2 regions of the Clavibacter michiganensis genome follow, and region 2 is predicted to be linked to the other one. Evidence: riboswitches for the same ligand, from Rfam matches in the RefSeq annotation. Region 2 holds a riboswitch; the other holds the start of a gene.

Region 1 (3,400 bases), 760 kb from region 2:
AAGGAGAGCGTCGGGCCCAGGTGGTTGCCCTCCGCCGTGTGGTTGTAGACCACGTCGAGGATGACCTCGATGCCGGCGGCGTGCAGCGCGCGCACCATGGACTTGAACTCCTGCACCTGCTGGCCGAGCTCGCCCGTGGACGAGTAGGCGTTGTGCGGCGCGAAGAAGCCGATCGTGTTGTAGCCCCAGTAGTTGCGGAGGCCCTTCTCGAGCAGGGTGTTGTCCTGCACGAACTGGTGCACGGGCATCAGCTCGATGGCGGTGATGCCGAGCCTCTGCAGGTGGTCGATGACGGCGGGGTGCGCGATGCCCGCGTAGGTGCCGCGCAGCTCCTCGGGGATCCGCGGGTTCAGCTGCGTCAGCCCCTTCACGTGCGCCTCGTACACGACGGTCTCGCTGTACGGGGTGCGGGGGAGGCGGTCGCCGTCCCAGTCGAAGAACGGGTTGACCACGACGCCGAGCATCATGTGCGGTCCGGAGTCCTCGTCGTTGCGGCTCGACGGGTCGCCGAACTCGTACGCGAACAGCGACGGGTCCCAGTCGAACTCCCCGCACGTGGCCTTGGCGTAGGGATCCAGCAGCAGCTTCGCGGGGTTGGACCGGTGGCCGTTCTCCGGCTCGTAGGGACCGGTCACCCGGTAGCCGTAGCGCTGGCCGGGTTGCACGTGCGGGAGGTAGCAGTGCCAGACGTGCGCGTCGACCTCCGTCACGTCCACGCGGGTCTCCGTGCCGTCCTCGTCGATGAGGCACAGCTGCACCTGCTCGGCGGCCTCGCTGAACAGCGCGAAGTTCGTGCCGCTCCCGTCGAAGGTCGCGCCGAGCGGGTAGGGGTTTCCGGGCCAGGTGTGCAAGTGGTCCTCCAGTTGGGTCGACTCGTCCGCCGACGGCGCGCGGGCGGGCGTGCGTGCGCGGGGTCCGTCGGGGGCGGGGCAGGCGGTGGATCAGCGTGGGCCGCGACGGCAGGAGGCCGGATGCGACGCAGCGACGCACCAGGGGCGAGGTTACCGTGAGGACGCGGATCGCCCGGCATCGTCTCGCCGCCGCGGGGTACGGTGGGACGCATGACCAACCTCGTCGCACAGCTCGCAGAGAACGTGAAGAACGCCGGAGTGGGGACGGTCTACGGCGACCCCCTCGACATCGACGGCTCGACCATCGTGCCCGTGGCATTCGCCTGGTACGGCTTCGGCGGGGGCAGCGACCTCCCCGACTCCGACGGCAACGTCGCGGGCGGCGGCGGGGGCGGCGGCGCCACCTGGCCCATCGGCGCGTACATCGCCACCGACGGCGAGGTGCGGTTCCAGCCCAACGTCATCGCCCTGCTCGCGGTGGCCACCCCCGTCATCTGGATCTCCGGCAAGGTCCTCGTCAAGCTCATCAAGACGCTGAAGTAGCCGGCTCGCACGACCACCGCGGAGCGCGGGTGCCCTCGGGCATCCGCGCTCCCGTGCGTCCGGGGCGGCCCGCCTCCCGGGCTCGCGTCCCGGGCCCGCGTCCCGGGCGCGTCGACCGCGCGCTAGGATCGCCTCGAACACGGGAGTCCGGTGAGCCGGGCTGAGAGGAAGACACCCAGTCTTCGACCGTCGAACCTGATCTGGATCATGCCAGCGCAGGGAGGCTTCCATCTCGCACCCGTGCCCTCTTCCACTCATCCGAAGGGCACGTCCAATGACCGCATCACCGTCGTCCACGGCATCCCCCGTCCCCGCCGACACCGGCGTCCGCGCGCCCCGTTCCGGCCTGCGCGCCCGCTGGCGCGTCATCGACATCGTCGTTGCCAGCGTCCTCGGCGTCGCCTCCGGCCTCGTCTTCGTCATCTGGAACACGGCGTCCGTGCCGGTCGGCGGCTTCTTCCAGCCGCTGCTCCCCGGCCTCCAGGCGCTGGCCGGCGGCGGCTGGCTGTTCGCGGGCGTCCTCACCGGCATCGTGATCCGCAAGCCCGGCGCCGCTCTTTACGGGGAGCTGCTCGCGGCGTTCGTCTCCATGCTCGTCGGGAACGTCTGGGGCGTCGGCACGCTGCTCTCCGGCCTCACGCAGGGCCTCGGCGCCGAGCTCGTCCTCCTCGTCTTCCTCTACGCGAACTGGCGCGCCTACGTCGCCGTGCTGGCGGGCATGGGAGCCGGGCTCGGCATGGCGATCACCGACCTCATCACCTACTACCCGGGATCCACCCCGCTGTTCGCGACGATCTACACGATCGCGGCGCTCGTCTCGGGCGCGGTCATCGCGGGGCTGCTCTCGTGGCTCGTCGCCCGGGCGCTCGCCCGCACCGGCGCTCTCTCGCGCTTCGCCTCGGGCCGCGACACCGCGGCCCGCGTCTGACCGTGCGGCGGCCGGGCCGTCGCACGTCGTCGGTCGCCGCGTCGCGCATCCCGCTCGCCGGACCCGAGGCGACGGCCGACGCGGCGGGCGGCGCGTCCGTCCGGGCCGCGGGCTGGGGCTGGCGGCACGCGGGCCGGAGCGCCTGGGCGGTCCGCGACGTCGACCTCGTCATCGAGCCGGGGGAGCGGGTGCTGCTGCTCGGCGCGTCCGGTGCGGGCAAGACCACGCTCATGCACGCCCTCGCGGGCGTCCTCGGCGGCGACGACGAGGGGGAGGCGCGCGGCACCCTGCTCGTCGACGGGCAGGATCCGGCCTCCCGCCGCGGCCGCGCGGGGCTCGTGCTGCAGGACCCGGACGCGCAGGTGATCCTCTCCCGCGTGGGCGACGATGTCGCGTTCGGCTGCGAGAACCTGGGCGTCCCGCGCGACGAGATCTGGATCCGCGTCCGCGCCGCGCTCGACGCCGTCGGGCTCGACGTCGCCCTCGACCGCTCGACCACCGCGCTCTCCGGCGGCCAGAAGCAGCGCCTCGCCCTCGCCGGCGTCCTCGCGATGCGGCCCGGGCTCCTCCTCCTCGACGAGCCGACTGCCAACCTCGACCCCGAGGGCGTCGGGGAGGTGCGGCGCGCCGTAGAGTCCGTGGTCGAGCGGAGCGGCGCCACCCTCGTCGTCATCGAGCACCGGGTCGCCGTGTGGCAGGACCTCGTCGACCGGGTCGTCGTGCTCGGAGCGGACGGCGGGATCCTCGCCGACGGCGCGCCGGACGACGTCCTGCGCGACCAGGGTGCGTCCCTCGCGGCCGCGGGCGTCTGGGTGCCGGGACGGGAGCCCGCCACGCCCGTCCGGGAGCGTGCCGCGCCCGCGCCGCTCCTCCGCGCGGACGGCCTCGCGGTCGGCAGGGGCGGCGCGCGCGGCACCGCGGTCGCCGACCGGATCGGCGTCGCGCTCGCGTCCGGCCGCGTCACCGCCCTCACCGGTCCGAACGGCGGCGGCAAGAGCACGCTCGCGCTGACGCTCGGCGGCCTGCTGCCCGCGCTGTCCGGCCGGGTCGTGGCGGAGGCGGCCCTTGCCGACGGCCT
Region 2 (3,400 bases):
GCCACGCACGGGACGGGGGAGAGCCCCGCGATGATCCCGAACCCGTCGTGCCCGAGCGGTGCCGGGTGGTCGGGCTTGGTGCTCGTGGGGCGGATCACGCCGACGCCGAGGTAGTCGACCGTGCCGGCCGGCAGCGCGCGCACCGCCTCCACATGGGCCGGCGTGTTCGCGGTGAGGCCCACCACGAGGCGGCGATCCGGGCTCGCGGCGTCGAGCATCCGGCGCACGAGGTCGGCGGGCACGTCCGACTGGCCCACATGCACGCCGTCCACCCGCACGCCGCGGGCGAGGGCCGCGAGCACGACGTCGACGCGGTCGTCGACGAGCAGCAGCGGGCGCCGCGCGGATGGATGCGCGGCCGCGTGGGCGTCGATGGCCTCCGCGGCCGCGACCACCGTCGCCAGCAGCTCGGCCGCGCTCGCGTGCTTGTCCCGGATCTGGACCGCCGTCGCCCCGCCCGCCACCGCCGCGGCGACGACGGCGGGCACGCCGCGCGCGCCGCACAGGGCGGGGTCGGTGACGAGGTAGACGGAGAGGTCGAGCGCGCTCACGCGAGGCGCTCGCGCTGGGCGACGAGCTCGGGCGTGACGGCGTCGAGCGCGTCGAGCAACCCGACCGCGAAGGATCCCGGCCCGCTCGCCCCCTCCGCGGCGATCTCCGCCGCGATCGTGTAGACGCTCGTCGCGGCGACGGCGGCCCGCAGCGGATCCGGATCCAGCGACGCGAACGCCGCCATCACCGCGCCGAGCGCGCAGCCGCCGCCCGTCACCTTCGTGAGCAGCGCGTCGCCCGTGTGCACCCGGACGACCCGGTGGCCGTCCGTGATGTGGTCGACCGGCCCCGAGATCGCGACGACCGTGCCGAAGGTGCGCGCGAGCAGCGTCGCGGCGTCGAGCGCGGCTTCCACCTCGTCGGTCGCGTCGACCCCGCGACCGCCCGCGCCGCCCGTCGCGAGCGCGATGACCTCCGACGCGTTGCCGCGCACGACCGTCGGCGACAGCGCCACGAGCTCGTGCGCGAGCCGCGTCCGCACGGGCAGCGCTCCGACGGCGACGGGATCCAGCACCCACGGCGTCCCCGCCTCGCGCGCCGCGTGCGCGGCCTCGACCGCGGCCTCCCGCTGCTCCGCGTGCGGCGTGCCGAGGTTGACGAGCAGGCCCGACGCGATCCGCGCGAACGGCCCCGCCTCGGTCGGCACGTCCGTCATCGCGGGCGCGGCGCCCAGCGCCAGCAGGACGTTCGCGGTGAAGCCGGTGACGACCGCGTTCGTGATGCACTGCACGAGCGGCTGGCGCTCCCGCAGCAGGAGGAGGAGATCCGCCGAGGCGGTCCCCGTCCCCGTGGTCTCGTGGGCCGATGGGCGCGCGGCGCTCATGATGACATCCCTCCGCCGGTGCGAACCGGATCAGGTGCGACGGGTCTCATCTCAGCCCTCGTGGGCACCCCGTGTCAGGGATCCACCCTAGGGGGAGACGCGTCGCACCTGCCAGGACATCCGGCGGCGGTGCCGCGACGGCGAGCTAGGCGAGCCCCGCCACGTCGAGCACCCACGCGTAGTCGGAGGCGCGCTCGCGCCATGCGTCGTAGCGGCCCGACTTGCCGCCGTGGCCGGCCTGCATCTCGGTGCGCAGCAGCACGGGCGCGCCGACCTCGCGGAGGCGGGCCGTCCACTTGGCGGGCTCGACGTAGAGCACGCGCGTGTCGTTGAGGCTCGTGACCGCGAGGATCCGCGGGTACTGCACGCCCTCGCGCACGTTCTCGTACGGCGTGTACGACTTCATGTACGCGTACACCTCGGGGTCGTGCAGCGGGTCGCCCCACTCGTCCCACTCGATCACGGTGAGCGGCAGCGACGGGTCGAGGATGCTCGTGAGCGCGTCCACGAAGGGCACGCCCGCGAGGATCCCGGCGAAGCGGTCCGGCGCGATGTTCGCGACCGCGCCCATCAGCAGCCCGCCGGCGCTGCGGCCCTCGGCGACGAGCTTCTCCGGGCTCGTCCACCCCCGCGCGATGAGGTGGTCGGCGGCCGCGACGAAGTCGGTGAAGGTGTTCCTCTTCGTGAGCGTCTTGCCCTCGTCGTACCAGCGCCGGCCCATCTCGCCGCCGCCGCGCACGTGCGCGATGACGAAGGCCATACCCCGGTCGAGCAGCGACAGCCTGGCGATGGAGAACGACGGGTCGATGCTCGCCTCGTACGAGCCGTAGCCGTACAGCAGCAGCGGCGCGGGCGTGCCCGGGTGCACGAGGCCGCGCTTGTAGACCACGGACAGCGGGATCTCCGTGCCGTCCTCCGCGGTGGCCCACTCGCGGGTCTGCACGTAGTCGTCGGGGTCGTAGCCGCCGCGCACGGGCTGCTGCTTGAGGAGGCGGAGCTCGCGCGTCGCGAGCACGTAGTCGTAGGTCGTGGCCGGGGTCGCGAGGCTCGTGTAGCCGAGGCGGACGGTGGGCTGCGCGAACTCGGGGTTGCCGGCGGCGCCGACCGTGTAGATCGGCTCGTCGAACGCGATCTCGTGCAGCTGCTCGCCGTCGAGCACGCGGTCGAAGGGGATCACGCCGACGCGGGTGAGGCCCTCGCGGCGGTAGGAGATCACGAGGTGGTCGGCGAACGCGCTGGCGTCCTCGAGGCGCACCTCGTCGTCGTGGGGGATGACGACCTGGCGGTCGGTCGTGGAGGTCGGGTCGTCGGCCGGCACGTCGATCAGCTCGAAGTTCGTGGCGCCGTCGTTGTGCAGGATGAGGAGCCGGTCGCTGCCGTCGATGACCGCGTGGTCGACGTCGTACTCGACGCCGTGCCGGCGCGGCCACACCGACCGGAACGTGCCCGTGGGATCCCCGGCGTCGAGCAGCAGCACCTCGGTCGTGATCTTCGAGCCGACGTAGATGGTGAGGTACTGGCGGCTGCGCGTCATGCCGAAGCCGACGAAGTAGCTCTCGTCGGGCTCGGTGAACACCTTGACGTCCTGCGACGCCGGGCTGCCGACGCGGTGGCGCCACACGGTGTCGGGGCGCCAGGCGTCGTCGACCGTGACGTAGAAGAGGTGGTCGCCGTGCGCCGAGAACGTGGCGCCGTGGCTGGTGCCGGGGATCTCGTCGGCGAGGTCCTCGCCCGTCGCGAGGTCGCGGATCTTGAGAGTGAACCGCTCGTCGCCCTCGGTGTCGGTGGAGTACGCGAGGAGCGATCCGTCGGGGCTGACCTCGAACGCGCCGAGCGAGAAGAACGCGTGGCCGTCGGCCTCGGCGTTGGAGTCGAGCAGGATCTGCTCGCCCTCGATCGCCGCGCCGTCGGCCGCGGGCTCGATGGCGGGCGGCGTCCAGTCGTCGGGGCCGGCCACGGGACGGCGGCAGCGGATCGCGTACTGCGACCCTTCGACCGTGCGGGCGTAGTACCACCAGTCGCCCT

The links. Region 2 has a riboswitch for thiamine pyrophosphate ahead of thiM (hydroxyethylthiazole kinase). Riboswitches for the same ligand answer to the same signal wherever they lie in the genome.
Region 1: another riboswitch for thiamine pyrophosphate. It lies ahead of K0V08_RS02885 (ECF transporter S component); the one in region 2 lies ahead of thiM (hydroxyethylthiazole kinase).

Annotation. Positions count from the first base shown of each region.
Region 1 covers NZ_CP080437.1:624,153-627,552, forward strand. The annotation lists gene glgX (glycogen debranching protein GlgX) at 1-851, opposite strand, end outside; gene K0V08_RS02880 (hypothetical protein) at 1,062-1,394, shown strand; TPP riboswitch at 1,533-1,633, shown strand; gene K0V08_RS02885 (ECF transporter S component) at 1,669-2,322, shown strand; gene K0V08_RS02890 (ABC transporter ATP-binding protein) at 2,325-3,400, shown strand, end outside.
Region 2 covers NZ_CP080437.1:1,380,112-1,383,511, reverse strand. The annotation lists gene K0V08_RS06425 (bifunctional hydroxymethylpyrimidine kinase/phosphomethylpyrimidine kinase) at 1-551, opposite strand, end outside; gene thiM (hydroxyethylthiazole kinase) at 548-1,375, opposite strand; TPP riboswitch at 1,366-1,457, opposite strand; gene K0V08_RS06415 (S9 family peptidase) at 1,521-3,400, opposite strand, start outside.